One region of the Photorhabdus sp. RM323S genome, then DNA from elsewhere that is predicted to be linked to it. Evidence: predicted binding sites of a transcription regulator. Region 1 holds the regulator's gene; each other region holds the start of a gene.

Region 1 (3,056 bases):
GTCATCCGCTTCCGTGATCTTACTCAAATTGATTTCCCGTACCTTTTATCAATGTTACAAGGTTCATTTGTTTCAAGTATTAATACCATCGTAGTTCCCGGTGGAAAAATGGGGCTGGCAATGGAATTAATTATGACGCCATTGGTACAGCGATTACTGGAAGGGGAAAAGATTTGTTGATTAAAACCTGGGATAAATCCAGAAAACCCAGCGTTTGAATTCACTTCTTATATTATTCAGTTAAAAAAACAGGTAACTGATATTAGTTACCTGTCGTTATTTTTCAATCAGGAAATAATATCTTACTCTGTCTCTTTAATTTCAAAGCTGTGGGTAAGTTCAACTGATTTACCCAGCATCAACGAAACAGAACAATATTTCTCAGCAGAAAGCGTGACGGCGCGTTCAACCGCTTTCTCTGTTAAATCCTTGCCGGTAACAATAAAATGCAGATTAATAGAAGTAAACAAGCGTGGCGCCTCTTCACGACGGTGGGAAGTTAATTTCACTTCACAATCTTTTATGTCATATCTGCCTTTCTGCAAAATAGAAATAACATCAATCGTGCTGCAACCGCCAACTGCCATTAATACCATTTCCATTGGGCTTGGTGCCTTATCGCCAGCATTTCCATCCATCATTATCTGATGGCCTGAAGATGACTCCCCCAAAAGAGACAACCCTTCAACCCATTTTACCCGCGCTTGCATAAGTACCTCTTAAGTCATTTTTTGCATCAAAGCCTACTCTTTCAGTATTAAACTGGCAATCTAATGAGCGGTTTATTATGCTGAAACAATACAAGACAAGACAGAAACCTTTTCCTGTGTTAAAAACAGAAGCAGGTCTGGGTATATGTGGGTTAAGATCAATACTCAAGTTTCGAATTTCAGATAACCTATATAAAACCCTCACCTGTCGGTTTTTCAGCAAACTAATATGTTAAGCTAGTGTCTTTTAAGCCAGCCTGACGAGAAACTTTTAGGTTCTCGTGTTATTTAGGCAGCGATAACAACAGAGGATGAAGCGAATGGTTCTCGGCAAGCCACAAACAGACCCCACTCTTGAATGGTTTTTGTCACACTGCCATATTCATAAATATCCATCCAAAAGCACGCTTATTCATCAAGGCGAAAAAGCAGAGACGCTTTACTACATCGTAAAAGGTTCTGTTGCGGTTTTGATTAAAGATGAAGAAGGCAAAGAGATGATCCTCTCCTATTTAAACCAGGGAGATTTCATTGGCGAACTTGGATTATTTGAAGAAGGACAAGAGCGTACAGCCTGGGTACGGGCCAAAAGCGCCTGTGAAGTAGCGGAAATTTCCTATAAAAAATTCCGCCAACTGATTCAGGTAAACCCGGATATTTTAATGCGTTTATCTGCCCAAATGGCAAGCCGTTTGCAAACAACTTCTGAGAAAGTCGGTAACCTGGCTTTCCTGGATGTGACCGGCCGGATTGCTCAGACTTTACTGAATCTGGCGAAACAACCCGATGCAATGACTCACCCGGATGGAATGCAAATCAAAATCACTCGTCAGGAAATTGGTCAGATTGTTGGCTGTTCCCGTGAAACGGTTGGCCGTATTCTAAAAATGCTGGAAGACCAAAACCTGATCTCCGCACACGGCAAAACAATCGTTGTTTACGGTACCCGTTAACACCTAATTAATCAGCGCATTATCCTGCGCTGATTTCTCTTGTACTTACTTTACACCAACTGGCTAATTGCTTTCTCCAGCCGTTCCATTCCCCGGGTTATCTCTTCTTCACCGATAATCAACGAAGGCGTGAAACGCAGTACATCCCCCCCGGCACTCAACAACATCAGACCATTTTCAGCCGCCAGTTGCAGGATCTCTTTAGATTTCCCCTGATACGGCGCTTTTAGTTCCGCACCAATCAGCAACCCCTTGCCACGGATTTCACCAAATATCGAATATTGCTGATTGATATCGTTCAGAAAATTCACAATCAAATGATGGCGTTTTTCAACACCCTCCAAGACCTCTGGCGTATTGATAATGTCAAAAGCGATATTTGCCACCGCACAAGCCAACGGATTACCACCATAAGTTGTGCCGTGAGTTCCCAGCGCCATCACCGAAGCAATATTCGCTGTAGTCAGCATAGCGCTGACCGGGAAACCATTTCCCAATGCTTTCGCGGTGGTGATAATGTCCGGCACAACATCATAATACATATAAGAAAATAACTTGCCGGTACGCCCCATCCCACTTTGCACTTCATCAAATACCAGCAGTACCTGATGCTGATCGCAAAGCTCACGCAACCCATGAATAAATGCCGGTGTCGCCGGTGTGACGCCCCCTTCACCCTGAACAGGTTCTAATACAACAGCGCAAGTATGGTCATCCATGACTGCCTTGACTGCATCCAAGTCATTAAAAGGCACATGAATAATATCGGCGGGTTTTGGCCCAAAACCATCAGCGTATTTTGGTTGACCACCAACAGAGACTGTAAACAGGGTACGACCATGAAACCCCTGATGGAATGCGATAATTTTGGTTTTATAGGGATGGTAACGGGTAATGGCATAGTGACGCGCCAGCTTAAATGCGGCTTCATTCGCTTCCGCTCCGGAGTTGGCAAAAAATACCCGCTCCGCAAAAGTTGCATCAATCAGTTTCTGCGCGAGTATCAAAGCTGGTTCACTGGTGAAAATGTTACTGATATGCCAAAGTTTCTCTCCTTGCTGCTTTAGAACATCCACTAGCGCAGGATGGCAATGTCCCAAAGCCATAACAGCAATACCACCAGCAAAATCAATATACTCTTTCCCTTGCTGATCCCATACACGACTACCTTGCCCTTTCACCGGTATAAACTGTGCCGGTGAATAAATTGGCAACATGACTTGATCGTATGTATTTCTGTTTACTGCGGCACGCTCCATCATTTCCCCACCCGTTTTTTATATATACGCCATTCAAAAGTGAAATTATAATCATTGAATATGCATAAAAAATCAAAAATGGGCAAATGAAAAAGATGAATAATTGAAGAAATTATTGGTATCTGGTTAATATC
Region 2 (3,056 bases), on a different contig from region 1:
CAGCACCACAATCAGCAGAATAAATTTGATGTCATAAACGGTGTCTTGTAAAAAAGCGCCGTTTAACAGACTCAGGGCAGGAGGCCCAATAAATGCAATAGGTGATAGGGCATTCTTAATCAATGTCTGACTTTCGGGAGTAGGAAATGAATTTTTTTCTGCGCTGGTGTTATGCTGTAGCAATACTTATTTTGGCAGGATGCAGCAGTAAGGATTGGCGTAAAAACGAAGTCTTTGCTATTCCATTACAACCTTCATTGCAGCAGGAAGTTATTCTGGCCCGTATGGAACAGATTCTTGCGAGTCGATCATTGACAGAAGATGAGTACGCACAGCTTTTATATGAGAGGGGTGTGCTGTATGATAGTCTCGGGCTGAGAGCCTTGGCACGGAATGATTTTTCTATTGCCTTGTCTATTCGGCCTAATATTCCAGAGATTTTTAATTATCTGGGCATTTACTTTACGCAGGCTGGCAATTTTGATGCCGCCTATGAAGCGTTTGATTCTGTATTAGAGCTTGATCCAACTTACAATTACGCGCGTCTGAACCGCGGCATCGCGTTGTATTACGGTGGCCGGTATAAGTTAGCGCAGGATGATCTGCAGGCGTTTTATCAAGACGATCCAAATGATCCCTTCCGTTCGTTATGGTTATACCTGGTGGAAAAAGAATTTTATCCTAAAGGAGCGATGGTAAACTTGTCGCAACACTATGAAAGAGCGAACCGGGGGCAATGGGGCTGGAATATAGTTGAATTCTATTTAGGCAAAATCAGTGAATATACATTGATGGATCGCCTGAAAGAGAATGCAACGGATAACACTTCGCTCGCTGAGCATCTCAGTGAAACTGACTTCTATTTAGGTAAACATTACCTAAGTCTGGGGGACAAGGATAGCGCATCTGCGTTATTCAAGCTGACGGTAGCTAACAATGCACATAACTTTGTTGAGCACCGCTACGCATTGTTGGAATTGGCGCTGTTAGGCCAGGAACAAGACGACCTATCAGAATCGGACCAGCAATAGCTGACGAACATTTCGAGATCGATTTGCAAAGTCCATCATCTTGACCGATGAGGGCTTGTTTGTTCGTTTAATTACATACTTTGAGCCAGTTCACATTTTAAATGAAAATGACCGAAATTTTTTTCAATGCGTTATGTAGACTGGCCGCCATAACTAATGAGGCACCATTACATGACCACTGAAACTGAAATCTCTTTTGCTGATTTAGGTTTATCAGCACCTATTCTTTCTGCACTGGAAGATCTTGGCTATGAAAAGCCATCTCCAATCCAGCAACAATGTATTCCCCATTTACTAAATGGTCGTGACGTGTTGGGTATGGCACAGACCGGCAGTGGTAAAACGGCGGCATTCAGCCTGCCTTTATTACATAATATCAATGCTGAGCTGAAAGCTCCGCAGATCCTTGTTCTGGCCCCGACCCGTGAACTGGCGGTACAGGTAGCTGAAGCGTGCGCAGATTTTTCTAAACATATGCGTAACGTGAATGTTGTTGCACTGTATGGTGGGCAGCGTTACGACGTTCAGCTACGTGCTTTGCGTCAAGGCCCACAAGTTGTTGTGGGTACACCTGGGCGTCTTTTAGATCATCTGAAACGTGGTACTTTGGATCTTTCTAACTTGAGCGGCTTGGTTTTGGATGAAGCAGACGAAATGCTGCGCATGGGCTTTATCGAAGATGTTGAAAACATCATGAGCCAGATCCCGGCTGAACACCAAACTGCGCTGTTCTCTGCAACAATGCCAGAAGCTATCCGCCGCATTACTCGTCGTTTCATGAACGATCCGCAGGAAGTGCGTATCCAGGCAAGTGTAACTACTCGTCCTGACATCAGCCAGAGCTACTGGTCTGTTCACGGTATGCGCAAAAATGAAGCGCTGGTACGTTTCCTGGAAGCTGAAGATTTTGATGCTGCGATTATTTTCGTGCGTACTAAAAATGCAACATTGGAAGTGGCAGAGGCGCTGGAGCGTAGTGGCTACAACAGTGCAGCCTTGAACGGTGATATGAATCAGGCACTGCGTGAGCAGACACTAGAACGCCTGAAAGATGGTCGCTTGGATATTTTGATCGCGACGGATGTTGCCGCGCGTGGTCTGGATGTTGAGCGCATCAGTCTGGTTGTTAACTATGATATTCCAATGGATGCGGAATCTTATGTTCACCGTATTGGCCGTACTGGTCGTGCGGGCCGAGCGGGCCGTGCGTTATTGTTCGTAGAAAACCGTGAACGCCGCTTGTTACGTAACGTTGAACGTACGATGAAGCTGACTATTCCTGAAGTTGAATTGCCAAATGTGGAGCTTTTGAGTCAGCGTCGCTTGGAAAAATTCGCTGCCAATGTACAGCAGCAGTTGGAAAGCAGTGATCTGGAACAGTACCGCGTTCTGTTATCCAAATTGCAACCGGCGGAAGATTTGGACATCGAAACTCTGGCAGCGGCGTTGTTGAAAATGGCACAAGGTGAGCGTCCATTGATTCTGCCACCTGATCCGGTTCGCCGTCCTCGTCGTGAGTTCAATGAGCGTGATGATCGTCGTCGCAATGGTTTGGATGATCGTGGTGATCGGGGCGAACGTGGTGATCGTCCTCGTCGTGAACGTCGTGATGTGGGTGAAATGGAACTGTACCGTATTGAAGTCGGTCGTGATGATGGTGTTGAAGTCCGTCATATCGTTGGTGCGATTGCTAACGAAGGCGATATCAGCAGCCGTTATATTGGTAACATCAAACTGTTTGCAACTCATTCTACAATTGAGCTGCCAAAAGGTATGCCAGGCGACTTGTTGTCTCACTTTACCCGTACTCGTATTCTGAATAAGCCAATGAATATGCAGTTAATGGGTGATGCACAGCCATTCGAACGCCGCGAACGCCGTGGTGGCCCACGTAATGGTAACGGTAACGGCAATGCTCCTCGTCGTGATCGTGAAAATTTTAACGGTGGTGGCCGTCGTTTTAGCGGTGAGCGCCGTGGTGGTGAAGGCCGTAGTGGCGAAAGTCGTGGTGAAGGCCAAAGCCGT
Region 3 (3,056 bases), on a different contig from region 1:
CCATGATGCAATATTCCACTATAACACTTTATCTTTTTACAGCACCAAGCCTGCAATAGCCGCAGACAAGAAACTGACAAGGGTTGAACCAAACAGTAGCTTCAAGCCAAAACGGGAAACGACGTTACCCTGTTTCTCATTCAAGCCCTTAATCGCACCAGCAACAATTCCAATTGAAGAGAAATTAGCAAAAGAAACCAGAAATACTGACAAAATACCTTGTGAACGCGGAGAAAGTTCTGTCGCCATTGATTGCAAGCTATGCATCGCAACAAATTCGTTAGAAACCAATTTGGTTGCCATAATACTACCAACCTGCAACGCTTCATCAGCAGGAATGCCAATTACCCAAGCAAATGGATAGAACACATAGCCCAGCATTTCCTGGAAGCTCTTATCAAAAATTAGGCTAAACAGCGCATTAATAGCCGCAATCAGGGCAATGAAACCAATCAGCATAGCAGCAACAATCAGGGCGACTTTAAAACCAGCCAGAATATATTCACCCAACATTTCGAAGAAACTTTGGCCTTCGTGAAGATTGCTCATCTGAATGTCTTCTTCGCTGTCAACAGCATATGGATTAATCAGTGACAGGATGATAAAGGTACTGAACATATTGAGCACCAATGCCGCCACAACATATTTAGGCGCCAAAATGGTCATGTAAGCACCGACGATCGACATGGAAACTGTTGACATTGCAGTTGCGGCCATCGTGTACATTCGGCGCTCAGACATTTTTCCCAGCACATCTTTATAAGCGATAAAGTTTTCAGACTGACCCAGTATCAAAGAACTGACTGCATTGAATGATTCCAATTTCCCCATGCCGTTGACCTTAGACAGCAGAGTACCAATAACCCGGATGACGATTGGCAATACTTTGATATGCTGCAAAATACCAATCAGTGCGGAAATAAAGATAATCGGACACAATACATTCAGAAAGAAGAATGCCAGTTTTGCTCCCATCATGCCGCCAAAAATGAATTCCGTCCCTTCCCCCGCAAATTTCAGTAAATGCTCAAACAAGCCGGCAAATCCCATAACAAATTCCTGACCAACACCCGAATTCAGGAAAAACCACGCCAGGACAAGTTCAATAACAAGCAACTGAATAATATAACGAGGACGAATACCTTTACGGTTACTGCTCGCCAGAATAGCAAGGCTGCCAATGACAATCAGAGCCAAAAGGAAGTGCAGGATTTGAGACATATTACACTCCAAACACAACAGAATATAAATGCATTCTATGTGATAAAAGGCGATTAAATGGGATAGATGTCACATTAGACTGAAATAGTTCTTTCTCTAAATCTTTATTTAATGGATTTGATCACATTTTTAGCTGAATCGTATAAAACCAAATTCAAAAACATATTATCAAATATGACTGATTATTGAGAAACTCCTCAATAATCAGTACCCAAAATGCAAACAAAAAGCTATTCGCCCAATAAACGGATCATTTCTTCTTCATCAATAATTGGAATATTTAACTCATTAGCTTTAACCAGTTTCGAACCAGCGGCTTCACCCGCAATCACCAAATCTGTTTTCTTAGAAACACTGCCTGTCACTTTTGCCCCAAGCGCAATAAGTTTATCTTTGGCTTCATCTCTGGATAACTGATGTAATGAGCCAGTAAGCACAATTGTTTTGCCTGCGAATGGGCTGTCAATCTTCTCAGCCTTTGTGACGACAACTTGTTCCCAGTTGATACCGGTATTATCAATCAGATCATCGATAACTTTTTGATTATGAGGTTCACTGAAGAAGTTAACCACGTGTTTTGCCACTACTTCACCAACATCCTGGACCTCTTTTAGAGCGTCTTCATCAGCGGCACGTAATTTATCCATGCAGCCAAAGTGAGCAGCCAGATTAGCAGCGGTTGTTTCCCCAACTTCACGGATCCCCAACGCATAAAGGAAACGCGCAAACGTAGTTTTTTTCGCTTTTTCCAACGCATCTACCACATTTTGCGCGGATTTCGGCCCCATACGATCAAGCCCAGTCAATTTACCCGCAGTAAGCCTGAAAAGATCTGCCGGGGTTTCGACATACTCTTTATCCACCAGTTGATCGATAATCTTTTCTCCCATACCGTCAACATCCATCGCCCGCCGGGAAACAAAGTGTCTCAGTGCTTCTTTACGTTGAGCACCACAGACTAAACCACCAGTACAGCGCGCAACAGCCTCTCCTTCAATCCGCTCGACATCCGCCCCACATACCGGACAATGTTCAGGAAAAACAACTTCATCACTGTCCTGTGGCCTTCTGTCCTCCACAACACCCACGACCTTTGGAATAACATCACCAGCACGACGGATAACAACAGTATCGCCAATACGCAAACCTAAACGTTCAATCTCATCCGCATTGTGCAATGTTGCATTACTAACAGTTACACCAGAGACCTGCACCGGCTCCAGACGCGCTACCGGTGTGATAGCACCAGTACGACCAACCTGAAATTCAACATCGCGAACAATCGTCATCTGCTCCTGAGCAGGAAATTTGAATGCTGTTGCCCAGCGTGGCGCGCGGGCGACAAAGCCTAACGTTTTCTGTAATTCCAGCGAATTCACTTTGATAACAACACCATCAATATCAAACCCTAATGTTGAACGCTGGTTTTCAATATCGTGATAAAAATCAATAACCTGTTGACTATCAGTACAAACTTTAATTTTATCGCTGACCGGCAATCCCCATTTCTTAAACTGTATCAATCGCTCGTAGTGACTGGCCGGCAGTTCTCCCCCTTCCAGTACACCAACACCATGACAAAAGAAGGTCAGTGGCCGTTTAGCGGTAATACGGGGATCAAGTTGACGCAGAGAACCAGCCGCTGCATTACGTGGATTGGCAAATACTTTTGCACCAGTGCGGCGTGCTTCCTCATTGAGCTTCTCAAACCCTTTTTGGGGTATAAAAACTTCACCACGAATTTCAACACGAGCAGGAATATTCTCTCCGATCAGGCGCAGTGGAATTGCGTAGATAGTCCGTACATTTGAGGTAATGTTTTCCCCTGTTGTACC
Region 4 (3,056 bases), on a different contig from region 1:
TTATGTTTGCTTTCTGTGATCATGACAATCAGTAATAGAATAACGGCCAGGATACTACCACCAATCATTACCATAAACCCGCTATCCCAGCCGAAGAAGTCAACGGTGTAGCCGATGACAGCACTTGCCGCAACAGAGCCACCTAAGTAACCAAACAAGCCGGTGAAGCCAGCGGCTGTACCGGCCGCTTTTTTCGGTGCCAGCTCAAGGGCGTGCAGACCGGTCAGCATCACTGGGCCGTAGATAAGGAAGCCGATAATCAACATACAAGCCATGTCTACCGTTGGATTACCAGCTGGGTTCATCCAGAATACGACCGTTGCGATAGTAACTAATGTCATAAAGAATACGCCTGTTGCACCACGGTTACCTTTAAATACTTTGTCTGACATCCAGCCACACAGTAGTGTACCTGGGATACCGGCATATTCGTACAGGAAGTAAGCCCATGAAGATTTATCCAGTGCGAAATGCTTGACCTCACGCAGATAGGTTGGTGACCAATCAAGAACACCGTAACGCAGCAGATAAACGAACACGTTAGCCATAGCGACCATCCACAGCAGTTTGTTCGGTAATACATACTGCATGAAGATCTGCCTGGCTGTTAATTCTTCTTCATTTTTCTCTGTGTAATCAGATGGGTAGTCGTTTTTATACTCTTCAATTGATGGCAAGCCACAAGATTGTGGTGTGTCACGCATTAAGGCAAAAGCGATCAGTGCAACGAGAATTGCGGCGAAAGCTGGCATATAAAGTGCGGCTTTCCAGTCATTAAACCACGCCATACCCAGCAGGAACAGCAGCGGAGGTAAACCACCACCGACATTATGCGCACAGTTCCAGACGGAGACTATCCCGCCACGTTCTTTCTGTGACCACCAATGCACCATAGTACGGCCGCAGGGAGGCCAACCCATGCCCTGGAACCAACCACACATGAACAGCAGCACAAACATAATCGCGATACTGGAAGTCGCCCAAGGTACGAAACCCATAAACAGCATGACGGCCGCTGCGAGAATCAGACCAGCAGGTAAAAAGACCCGCGGGTTAGAACGGTCGGATATGGAGCCCATGATAAATTTAGAGAAACCATATGCAATAGAGATCCCTGATAGCGCGAAACCGAGATCACCCTTGGAAAAACCTTGTTCAACCAGATAAGGCATTGCAAGCGCAAAGTTCTTCCTTACCAAATAGTAAGCAGCATAACCAAGAAAAATGCCCATAAAAATTTGCCAGCGTAGGCGGCGATAGACTGGATCTATCTGTTTTGCTGACAGTCGGGGCTTATGAAGCGCCGGCTTGAAAATACTTAACATATTTTGCCTCCGATGGCTTTTTTGGTTATGTGAACAGCTCACCGGTTGACTAATGCCACCGGATGGAAAAGCGAGAGGTTTTATAAGTGATTATTTTCCATAACGAAAATTATGATAGTCGAAATAACCCAACCTATCTGTGAGACAAGACTCAGTTGTTAAAATCGTTTTGCCCTGGCGATAATTTTGAGTGATTTGTTAACTTTTTAAAACGTACTTTACCAATGAAATTGTGACTATCGTCACAATAACGAGCTTTACTTAATTTCTGGTGAGCGTTTTTGGTTCGTTTTTGTTCTTTATCAAACAAAAAACCCAGTTTTTGTGCATATTCTATTATTTGTCCCTGGGAGTTTGAGCAAATAATGGATGAGAATTTTTGGCCTGAATAACGCCGACGCACTTGTCTATCTGACGTACTGGCTTTGATCGGTGCGTTTTATGTCCTATTCCAGACGAAGGAATCTTCTGTACTGATTTTCCTACTGCAATCTATGAGGAATGAGCTGTTAATCGATTTTAACGATGATATATGGCTTTGACGATGTGGCTGTAATTTGACAGACTAATCAGCTACACGATTGTATAGCTGATAATATGCCAATGGAGGAACCATGACAACACGTTATGACAGTGACTTTTATGGCTGGACGCAGGAGCAGGCAAATTTGCTTCGTTCTGGTAATCTTGAGCAACTGGATACTGAAAATCTTCTTGAGGAAATAGAAGCAATGGGGCGAAGTGAGCGCAGAGAACTACGGTCCCGGCTGGAGATTTTACTCGCACACTTGTTGAAATGGAGATATCAGGCAAATCGCCGGGGGCGTAGCTGGGAGCTGACTATTGAAGAACAGAGAGATAAGGCAGCTGAATGTTTGAAAGAATCTCCCAGTCTGAGAAATAAGTTAGATGAGCATTTGGGAAAAGCTTACATTGCTGCTCGTCGATTAGCAGAAAAGGAAACGATGATTAATCAGAATGTATTTCCTGCAACCTGCCCCTGGACGTTTGAGCAAATAATGGATGAGAATTTTTGGCCTGAATGACCCCGACGCACTTATCTATCTTGACGCACTGGTTTTGGTCAGTGCGTTTTCTTGTCGTTCAATAACCCGGTCAATTTATTTTCACCTCGCCGCGAACGGCATTAACAGAAACGATTTGTCCTTTACCGACTTCTGACAACGAATTTAGATCAGCGATAGTGGCTTTAGGTTGTCCGAACAAAAAGTAAGAGCGGGAAGTTTCCCCACTCTTTTCAGGTTTAATACAGCCAGTCGCGCCCCATCCGGTCAGCAGTAAGAATAGCGGCATACACTTTTTCCGGTGTCACTTCAAAAGGCAGGTTGTGAATGGTTTCGCCTTCAGCACAACTGGCCTCCGCCACTGCCATCACTTTCTCTTTCAGTTTTTCACCGTCTTTCACGCCAAGTTGATCTAACGTAATCGGTAGACCGATCTGCACGCAGAAATCAAGCAAAGTATCCAATTCTTCATTTGGGCTATTTTCCAGCACTAGCTGAACCAATACCCCGAAAGCGACTTTTTCACCGTGATACATATGGTGACATTCTTCCAATACGGTAAGGCCGTTGTGTACAGAATGAGCGCCAGCAACACCCGTATTTTCAAAGCCTAGGCCACTCAAATAAGTAGTGGCTTCAATAACATTTTCCACCGCAGGTGTACTGACCCCTGCCTCAACAGCCAGTTTTGCTTTATAACCTTCTT

The links. The regulator CRP, encoded in region 1, controls carbon source genes, mostly activating them, when cyclic AMP is high. The targets are predictions, from matches to a motif close to ATGTGANNNNNNTCACAT.
Region 2: the regulator CRP is predicted to act here: its motif matches at 1,110-1,127, upstream of yrbN (protein YrbN).
Region 3: the regulator CRP is predicted to act here: its motif matches at 1,279-1,296, upstream of ACGF7G_RS12270 (NupC/NupG family nucleoside CNT transporter).
Region 4: the regulator CRP is predicted to act here: its motif matches at 1,556-1,573, upstream of glpT (glycerol-3-phosphate transporter).

What each region holds. Positions count from the first base shown of each region.
Region 1 is NZ_JBHFKZ010000028.1:25,004-28,059, forward strand. Features, by position in the region: gene ACGF7G_RS12840 (phosphoribulokinase) at 1-180, shown strand, start outside; gene ACGF7G_RS12845 (OsmC family protein) at 303-710, opposite strand; gene crp (cAMP-activated global transcriptional regulator CRP) at 1,031-1,663, shown strand; gene ACGF7G_RS12855 (aspartate aminotransferase family protein) at 1,714-2,925, opposite strand; gene ACGF7G_RS12860 (aminodeoxychorismate synthase component II) at 3,049-3,056, opposite strand, start outside.
Region 2 is NZ_JBHFKZ010000010.1:15,657-18,712, reverse strand. Features, by position in the region: gene pnp (polyribonucleotide nucleotidyltransferase) at 1-23, shown strand, start outside; gene nlpI (lipoprotein NlpI) at 147-1,031, shown strand; gene yrbN (protein YrbN) at 1,133-1,213, shown strand; gene ACGF7G_RS06895 (DEAD/DEAH family ATP-dependent RNA helicase) at 1,203-3,056, shown strand, end outside.
Region 3 is NZ_JBHFKZ010000026.1:20,190-23,245, forward strand. Features, by position in the region: gene ACGF7G_RS12270 (NupC/NupG family nucleoside CNT transporter) at 37-1,221, opposite strand; gene ligA (NAD-dependent DNA ligase LigA) at 1,452-3,056, opposite strand, start outside.
Region 4 is NZ_JBHFKZ010000020.1:22,300-25,355, reverse strand. Features, by position in the region: gene glpT (glycerol-3-phosphate transporter) at 1-1,325, opposite strand, end outside; gene ACGF7G_RS10725 (DUF29 domain-containing protein) at 1,940-2,371, shown strand; gene ACGF7G_RS10720 (hypothetical protein) at 2,442-2,639, opposite strand; gene ACGF7G_RS10715 (glycerol dehydrogenase) at 2,590-3,056, opposite strand, start outside.